DNA from 4 places in the Streptomyces chartreusis genome. Region 4 is predicted to be linked to each of the others. Evidence: riboswitches for the same ligand, from Rfam matches in the RefSeq annotation. Region 4 holds a riboswitch; each other region holds the start of a gene.
What was found. A riboswitch is a leader RNA that binds a small molecule or an ion and turns the genes downstream of it on or off. The one in region 4 is predicted to bind cobalamin.

Region 1 (2,192 bases), 4.1 Mb from region 4:
TCGCCGGCGGCGTCGTCGCCCCCGACTCGGACCCGCCCATGTGGGTCATCCTCTCCGCGGGCCTGGCCATCGCGCTCGGCACGTACCTCGGCGGCTGGCGCATCATCCGCACCATGGGCAAGGGCCTGACCGACCTTCAGCCGCAGCAGGGCTTCGCCGCCCAGACCAGCGCGGCCACCGTCATCCTGGCCTCCTCCCACCTCGGCTTCTCCCTCTCCACCACGCACTCCGTCTCCGGCTCGGTGATGGGCGCCGGCCTCGGCCGCAAGGGCGGCGTCGTCCGCTGGTCGACGGCCACCCGGATGTTCGTCGCCTGGGGCCTGACCCTGCCGGCCGCCGCCCTGGTCGGCGCGCTCGCGGAGTACGTGACGGGCTTCGGCACCTGGGGCACGGCCGTCGTCGCCGTCTTCCTGGTCGCCTCCAGCGCCGCGATCTGGAAGATCTCCCGCCGCGAGGTCGTCGACCACACCAACGTCAACGAGACCGACGAGGCGCCCGGCGTGGTCACCACCGCCATCGCCGCCGTCACCCCGCCCCCGGCGGGCACGCCGGCCGAGGACCTCTCGGCCACCATCCCGGCCCCGTCGTCCTCCGAGCCCGCGTCCTCGCAGGCCACCGTCTGACCGCCGCGTAATCCGGCTATCCAGAAAGTAGAAGCATGAAGATCGACTGGGCGGCTCTCGGCTCCGTCTTCGGCGTCAGCCTCGTGGTCACGGTGGCCCTGGTGGGCCTGTTCACCCTCGGCGTCGCGGGCCTCTCGCGCCGCGAACGGGCCGTGGCCCAGGGCGACTCGGCCTCGCTCGCGGTCACCGGCGCCTACGCCTGCTTCGCGGCCTGCGCGGCCGCCGTGGGCTACGGGATCTATCTGATCGTGGCGTGACCCACAGGCCCGCCGTGGCCTGACCCACAACACGCGAAACACCCGAGGTGCGGGACGGACGACCGTCCCGCACCTCGCCGCTGTGTGGGCCTTCGCACACTCTCCCGTCGCAGGTCAACGGCAAGTTGACGCCCCTCGGAACCCCGTGGTGGACTTCCGGGGCCAAGTACGACGGCAGAAGAGGAAGCCGGTGAGAATCCGGCGCGGTCCCGCCACTGTGACCGGGGTAGCAATCCCCGGGAGCCAGGAACTCTCGCCGTCGGTCTCGTCGAACCAGGGCGCGGACACCCTGAGTGAGGACACAACGCGATGCTCGCCTGCCGATCGACATGCAGTAGCAGACCCTCGTCCGGCCCTACGGTCGGCTGACCCCGATGCGAGCCGATCGCGTCTTCGCGTACGGCGCCGCCGCCGGGCTCCTCGGTGACCTGCTGCTCGGCGATCCCCGCCGGGGGCATCCGGTCGCCGCGTTCGGACGGGCCGCGGCCGCCGTGGAACGGGTGTTGTGGCGCGACGACCGCGCACGCGGCGCCCTGCACACCGCCGTGTGCGCCGGTGGCGCCGTGGCCCTGGGTGCCGTCGCCGCCCGTGTCGTCCGTACCTCTCCGGCCGCCTCCCTCGCGCTGACCGGCGCCGCCACTTGGGCGGTCGTCGGGGGCACCTCGCTCGCCCGGGAGGCCCGTGCCATCGGGCGGGCCCTGGAGGCGGGGGACGTCGAGGCGGCCCGGGCGCGGCTGCCGCATCTGTGCGGACGGGATCCGCAGGCGCTGGACGCGGACGGGATCGCGCGGGCGGTCGTGGAGTCCGTCGCCGAGAACACCTCCGACGCGGTCGTGGGCGCCCTGGTGTGGGGGGCCGTCGGCGGGGTGCCCGGACTGCTCGGCTTCCGGGCCGTGAACACGCTCGACGCGATGGTCGGGCACAGGTCGCCCAAGTACCTGCGCTACGGCTGGGCTTCGGCCCGCCTCGACGACGTGGCCGGCTGGCCGGGGGCACGGCTGACGGCCGTACTCGCCACCCTCGCCGGCGACGATCCCCTGGGTGCGGTGCGGGCCTGGCGTGCCGATGCCGCCGCGCATCCGAGCCCCAACGCCGGGCCCGTCGAGACCTCGTTCGCGGGCGCCCTCGGGGTGCGGCTGGGCGGGACCCTCTCCTACGGCGGCCGGGTCGAGCACCGTCCCGTACTGAACGGGAACGGACGGGCCGTGGGCGTCCACGACGTCGAGCGGGCCGTACGGCTGTCGAAGCGTGTGAGTTGGCTGGCGCTCGGCGTGTGTGTCGCCGCGCGCCGTATCGCGAAGGGGCGTACCTC
Region 2 (2,192 bases), 3.5 Mb from region 4:
CGAGGGCTTCGGTGAGGTGGGCGGCGCCGTTGACGGCGGCCTGCTGCGAGGACGGGTAGCCGCCGTCGGTGCAGTTCGCGGCGGGCGTCTCCTTGCCGGGGCTCACGACGAGGCCCTTGCCGAGCGAGCCGAGGACGCCGGCCGCGGTGGCGTCGGCGTTGGCGAGCAGCTTGCCCTTCTTGTCGGGCTGGAAGGCGAACGCGCCGCCGTCGTCGGCCTTGCAGGGCAGGGCGAGCTGCTTGAGGGCGTCGTAGGCCGACTGCCCGTCCTTGCGGACATCCGCGGGCTTCTCACCGGCGGCGGCGAGCGCACCGATCACCACGGAGGTGGAGTTGGTGTCGCTGGCCCCGCCCGGCATGTACCCCCAGCCGCCGTCCTTGTTCTGGACGGACTTCAGCCAGGTCACGGCCTTGGAGGTGGCGGCGTCGTGCCCGCCGAGCGCGACGAGCGCCTGGACGGCGGCGGCCGTGTTGTTGGTGTCGACGAGGGTCTTGGCATCGCAGTCGGCGGCGGCGTCGGCACGGTAGGGCGCGAAGGCGCCGTCCGCGCACTGCTGCGTGAGCAGCCAGTCCACGGCCTTCGGGGCGGGCTTCACCCCGACGGTGTCCTGGGCGAGCATCGCGAGCGACTGCCGCCAGACACCGTCGTAGGTGGGGTCGGTGGTGCCGTACAGCTCGGCGGGGTACGTGGGCTTCGCGGGCGCGGAGGGAGAGGAGTCGGCGGGTGACGCGGACGGGGAGGAGTCGGCGGCTATGGCCGGCGCGGCCGCGCCGATCACGACGGCGGCGGCCAGAACCGCGGCGCTGTGACGGACGTACATGATCGGCGGGTGCCCTTCCCTAAGGGGAACCGGGCAGCACAGGGGAGACCCCGGCGGCTCGGCTCCGTATACCTCGACGGTGCCGCACTCCGGCGGACTGCCGGGGCACGTGAGCCGGTCACTTCCCGTACGCGGCGATCCGGCTCACCGGCCTTCGACGACGACCGGTTCACGGTTGCGGGTCAGCGCCGGATTTGCACCGGCTTTCCCACGTACGGGTGTGATGACGACGGCGACACTCTACCCGGGGGTAGGTGGGGGGTGAGAGGGGGCTGGGGGCGGCGGAGGTGGTCCGGTGCCGAGGGAGGTCGAGGGCGGCCGGTTCGGCTGGATTTCGCCCATGGGTGTTGCAGGGGGTTGCCGAGCTTCGTGGTGAGCGTGTGCATGATCCTGGCCGGGAGGTCGGCCCCTCCTTGCGGACGGATCGGTATCGGCCGACGTCAGGATGCGAGGGGTGTCGGGCGGCCCCATCATGTGGGTACTGCCCTTGGACAGCGTGATCGCCGCCCTGGGGCGTCGCGATCACAGAAGTGTCAAACCAAACATGCATTTTGCGCCGAATGGCTATCGGTGTGGCTGGAATGACCTGCCGGAGGGTGGGAATCCTCTACCGTTTGGTCGGTGCGAGCGGCCCTTCGGGACGCGCAACCGTCACCCCATGACATTGCGTCTTTCGGAAAACCCTTGGTCCGTCGCGAATGACGGCTGGTTTGTGTGTCGACTGGCGCTCTGACGGGCGGGATGCTGATTCTCTGGGTCCTGCTCCGGGCGGCCGCGGCGCTGGCGACGGGAGGCACACCTGGTGTTGGGAAGTGTCAAGAGCGGCGATGGCAGGCTGCTCTTCTTCGAGACGTCGGGGGACCCGAAGGGCCACCCGGTGTTCTTGCTGCATGGCACTCCGGGCAGCAGGGTCGGGCCGCGTCCACGGACCAGCGTTCTCTACAAGCTGGGCATCCGGCTCATCTCCTATGACCGGCCGGGGTACGGGGAGTCGCAGCGGTTAAAAGGCCGCGCTGTGCGTCACGCCGCTGCGGATGTGGCGGCCATCGCCGACCAGCTGAATCTTGGACCGTTCTCCGTGCTGGGCCGTTCCGGTGGCGGGCCTCATGCGTTGGCGTGTGCGGCGCTGCTTCCGGACAGGGTCGCCAGTGCTGCCGTGCTGGTCAGCATCGCTCCTCCCGATGCAGACGGGCTCGACTGGTTCGAGGGGATGGCTCCGTCCAACGTCATCGCCTACAAGGCCGCCAAGGCGGCTCTCCGTGATGGATCCGAGGAGTGCCTGGAAAGACTCAAGGCCAACCTGGCCAGCAACGCGGATGCCATTCGTGACAAGCCGGAGTCACTGCTGGGGTTACTGACTCCGGAGATGCCC
Region 3 (2,192 bases), 1.4 Mb from region 4:
GATGTCCCGCTCGGCCGCCGCGTCCAGCGGCACGTGCAGCAGGGAGCAGGAGGCCGCGACGTCGACCCGGTCCGCGAGGCCCAGCAGGGTGCCGAGCGTGGCGAGCGACGCCGACAGGTCGTTGACCCAGACGTTGCGGCCGTTGACGACACCGGCGACCAGCCGCTTGCCGGGCAGCCCGCCTGCCGCGGCCAGCGCCTGGAGGTTGCCGCCCGCGGCCTCGGTGAAGTCGAGCGCCAGCCCCTCGACCGGCGCCTTCGCCAGCACGGGCAGCGCCTCGCCGAGCCGGTCGAAGTACGAGGCGACCAGCAGCTTCGGCCGGTCGGTGAGCGCGCCGAGGTCACGGTAGGCGCGCCCGGCGGCGTTCAGCTCGGCCGGGGTGCGGTCCTGGACCAGCGCGGGCTCGTCCAGCTGGACCCACTCGGCGCCCGCCGCGCGCAGGTCGGCCAGGATCCGCGCGTACACCGGCAGCAGCCGGTCCAGCAGGGTGAGCGGCTCGAAGTCCGCGGCGACGCCGGGTGCCGGCTTGGCGAGCAGCAGGTAGGTGACCGGCCCGACCAGGACCGGCCGGGCGGTCAGGCCCAGCGCCAGGGCCTCCTTCAGTTCGGCGACCTGCTTGGCCGAGTCCGCCGCGAAGACCGTGTCCGGGCCCAACTCGGGTACGAGGTAGTGGTAGTTGGTGTCGAACCACTTCGTCATCTCCAGCGGCGCGACGTCCTGCGTGCCGCGGGCCATGGCGAAGTAGCCGTCCAGGGCGTCGGTCTCGACGGCGACACGATGCCGCTCGGGGATCGCGCCGAGCGCGACGGTGGTGTCCAGGACGTGGTCGTAGTACGAGAAGTCGCCGGTCGGCACCTCGTGGATGCCGGCGTCGGCGAGCCGGCGCCAGTTGGCGCGGCGCAGTTCGGCGGCGGTGGCACGGAGGGCGTCGGCGGTGACGCGGCCCTTCCAGTAGCCCTCGATCGCCTTCTTCAGTTCCCGGTCCGGGCCCTGACGGGGGTAGCCGTACACGGTGGCCCGTGCTGCCGCGGCTGCGGGCTTGGTGGTCACGGAGATCTCCTTCGCGAGATGAATCCCTGAGATCCCGGCGACGGGACGAGAGCGCGAAGGGGTGACGGACCGGACGGCAGCGGCCGTACGGCCACCGCTCGGTCATGTTCGCCGACCCGCCCTCGAGGTCACCGGGATGTCCGCGCACGAGTGGTTCGCGCGCGGGCAGTTGGCAGGTCTTCGGACTCGCGGGCACGTCCTCATCTCGTGAGGACTCCTACTGGCCGTCGCTTCCCAGGCCCGGTACGTCGGGCTCAGTGCTGATGACGGCGGTCGTTCCCGCTCACCGCTGCGGGGCAGTCCCGGATTCCCACCGGGTTCCCTCTTACGACGCATCCCGCCTGGCGGACGGGGCGAACCAGCTGCACCGGTCAGCCTACCCGGCCGTACGTGTGGAACCCCCGCCCGCTCTTGCGGCCCAGCAGCCCCGCCTCGACCATCCGCTGGAGCAGCGGGGGAGGGGCGTACAGGGGTTCCTTGAACTCGTCGTAGAGGGACTCGGCGATCGAGGCGACGGTGTCGAGGCCGATCAGGTCCGCGAGCCGGAGCGGGCCCATGGGGTGGGCGCAGCCGAGTTCCATGCCGGTGTCGATGTCGGCGGCGGTGGCGAAGCCGGACTCCGCCATCCGGATCGCCGACAACAGGTACGGGATCAGCAGGGCGTTGACGACGAAGCCGGCCCGGTCCCGGGAGCGGATCACGGTCCTGCCGAGCGTCCGGGCGGCGAACTCCTCGACGGCGGCGGTCGTCTCGGCCGAGGTGTGCAGCGACGTCACGACCTCCACCAGCGGCAGCACCGGAACGGGGTTGAAGAAGTGCAGGCCCACGACCCGGTCCGCGCGGCCGGTCGCCATGCCGAGCCGCATGACCGGCAGTGAGGAGGTGTTGGTGGCCAGGACGGCCGCGGGGTCCTCGATGATCTTGTCTAGCGCGGCGAACACCTCGGTCTTGGCGTCCGGGTTCTCCACGACGGCCTCGACCACGAGCTGCCGGTCGGCCAGGTCCTCCAGGCTGCCGGTGAACACCAGACGGTCGAGCACGTCGGCCGCGGCCGGCTCCGTCAGTTTCCCCCGCCGTACCGCGCGGTCCAGCGACGCGGTCACCCGGTCCCGGGCGGCCCGCGCCGCGACCGCGTCCACCTC
Region 4 (2,192 bases):
TGCGCGCGAGCCCTCGCTCCTCGGCCTTGCGGTAGGCCGCGTCGAACTCCTCGCCCCACAGGTCGACCAGCTCGGGCACGTCGGCGGGGGAGAACAGGGACCACTGGGCGTCGGCGTTGACCCGGCGCATGAACTCGTCCGGGATCCAGTGCGCGAGGTTCAGGTTGTGCGTACGGCGGGCGTCCTCACCGGTGTTGTCCCGCAGCTCCAGGAACTCCTCGATGTCGGAGTGCCAGGTCTCCAGGTAGACCGCGGCCGCGCCCTTGCGCCGGCCGCCCTGGTTCACGGCGGCGACCGAGGCGTCCAGCGTCTTCAGGAACGGGACGATGCCGTTGGAGTGCCCGTTGGTGCCGCGGATCAGCGAACCCCGGGAGCGGATGCGGGAGTACGACAGTCCGATGCCGCCGGCGTGCTTCGAGAGGCGGGCGACCTGGTGGTAGCGGTCGTAGATGGAGTCGAGCTCGTCCTTGGGGGAGTCCAGGAGGTAGCAGGACGACATCTGGGGGTGCCGGGTGCCGGAGTTGAAGAGCGTGGGGGAGGACGGCAGGTAGTCGAGGCGGCTCATCAGGCCGTAGAGCGCGGCGACTTCGTCGACGGAGCGGGTGGTGTCGTCCTCGGCGAGACCGGCGGCGACACGCAGCATGAAGTGCTGGGGCGTCTCGATCACCTTGCGGGTGATGGGGTGCCGCAGCAGGTACCGGCTGTGCAGGGTGCGCAGGCCGAAGTACCCGAAGCGGTCGTCGGCGGCCGTGTCCACCAGGGCGTCCAGGCGGGCCGCGTGCAGACGCGCGAACTCGGCGGTGCGGTCGGCGATGAGGCCCTCGCGATGGCCGACCGCGACCGACTCGGTGAAGGACGTCACACCCTGCGAGGCGGCCTCGGCGGCGATGGAGATGGTCAGCAGCCGGGCGGCGAGCCTGCTGTAGGCGGGGTCCTCGGAGATGAGACCGGCCGCCGCCTCGGTGGCCAGCTCGCGCAGCTCCGCCTCGTCGGCCCGGGCGGACCGGCCGCGCAACGCGGCGGCGGCCACCCGGCCGGGGTCGGCGTCGGGGAGGTCGGCGGTCAGCTCGGCCAGGAGCCGCAGCAACGCGGTTCCGGGGCCGTCCTCGTCGGTGGGGACCGGTGAGACGGCTGAGGCCGGGTCTGCTGGCGCGATGGTCACGTGGGGGCTCTCCCTCGCTCGGCACGGGGGCCTTGCGGAGGGCAGGGGGCAGCACACGAGCGCACACGGCGTCGCGTCCACCGGCCCATTCCACGAGGCCCGGACGTCAGGGCGCACCGGCCGGTCGGCCGGGCGCGCTGTCGGCAGGTCCTCGGACTGACTCCTGGGCACGACTGCGGGAACAGACATGCACAAGTACACCGTTGCGGGACAGTTCCGGATTCGCACCGGATTCCCCTGCGGCGACAGCGAGCATGAGCATACATCTTGTGCTCACCCGCCACGCCACCCCCAGATGTTGTGTCGCGCTGGTTTCAGAGCGTCAACTCATAGGTGAGAAGAGTGATGTCGACGAGCTGCGGGATCGGATTCCAGTCCCGCTCGGGTGTGCGAACGAAACCCAGCCGTTCGTAGATGCGGTGGGCGCCGTGCATGGTGCGCTGGGTCGACAGGACGATCCGTACGCACCCCTCCGTGCCCCGGGCGCGTTCGACGCAGGCGCGGACGAGGGCCTCGCCGGCGCCGCGTCCACGGCCCGCCCGGTCGACGGCCAGCATCCGGATCTCGGCCTCGCCGGAGCGCGCTATGTCGGCCATGGGGCCGCCGCTCGGCACGAAGGTCACCCCGCCCAGCAGCCGGCCGTCCGCGACGGCCACGAGCACCTCGGCGGCGGCCGCGCGCTTGGCCACGTCCCTGAGCTCGCCCAGGTACTCGTCGCTCTCGCCGAAGTCGAGGAGTCCGTCGTGGAGATAGGCCCGGGCGGTGATCTCGCCGAGCGCGTCGAACTCGTCGGGTTCCGCCGGCCTGATCGCGATGTCCATGGGCCCGAGTCTGCCGGACGGCCGGGCGGGCGGGCCCGGGGTTTTCCGCCGAGGGCCGCCGGGTTGCGGGGAGTTCCGGGAGTGCTTCCATGGAGATAGGTGTCGGCGCCCCGCGGTCGCTCCGTTTCGAGAGTCGTTCTCGGAAGGAGACGAACGATGACGAGGGTTGTCGGCAGTCCGCCCGGCAAGAAGCGGCCGCGCAACGCGCC

Region 1: linked by a shared signal. The riboswitch ahead of CP983_RS33565 (cobalamin biosynthesis protein) and the one ahead of CP983_RS14535 (ribonucleoside-diphosphate reductase subunit alpha) in region 4 are both predicted to bind cobalamin.
Region 2: linked by a shared signal. The riboswitch ahead of CP983_RS30500 (SCO2321 family membrane protein) and the one ahead of CP983_RS14535 (ribonucleoside-diphosphate reductase subunit alpha) in region 4 are both predicted to bind cobalamin.
Region 3: linked by a shared signal. The riboswitch ahead of metE (5-methyltetrahydropteroyltriglutamate--homocysteine S-methyltransferase) and the one ahead of CP983_RS14535 (ribonucleoside-diphosphate reductase subunit alpha) in region 4 are both predicted to bind cobalamin.

The regions. Positions count from the first base shown of each region.
Region 1 is NZ_CP023689.1:7,610,434-7,612,625, reverse strand. It holds gene CP983_RS33575 (inorganic phosphate transporter) at 1-623, shown strand, start outside; gene CP983_RS33570 (hypothetical protein) at 659-880, shown strand; cobalamin riboswitch at 1,036-1,155, shown strand; gene CP983_RS33565 (cobalamin biosynthesis protein) at 1,255-2,192, shown strand, end outside.
Region 2 is NZ_CP023689.1:6,933,472-6,935,663, forward strand. It holds gene CP983_RS30500 (SCO2321 family membrane protein) at 1-820, opposite strand, end outside; adenosylcobalamin-variant (AdoCbl-variant) riboswitch at 945-1,039, opposite strand; gene CP983_RS30505 (alpha/beta fold hydrolase) at 1,623-2,192, shown strand, end outside.
Region 3 is NZ_CP023689.1:2,040,786-2,042,977, reverse strand. It holds gene metE (5-methyltetrahydropteroyltriglutamate--homocysteine S-methyltransferase) at 1-1,050, opposite strand, end outside; cobalamin riboswitch at 1,205-1,428, opposite strand; gene CP983_RS08510 (3-hydroxybutyryl-CoA dehydrogenase) at 1,422-2,192, opposite strand, start outside.
Region 4 is NZ_CP023689.1:3,464,878-3,467,069, reverse strand. It holds gene CP983_RS14535 (ribonucleoside-diphosphate reductase subunit alpha) at 1-1,162, opposite strand, end outside; cobalamin riboswitch at 1,288-1,424, opposite strand; gene CP983_RS14530 (GNAT family N-acetyltransferase) at 1,477-1,983, opposite strand; gene CP983_RS14525 (NACHT domain-containing protein) at 2,140-2,192, shown strand, end outside.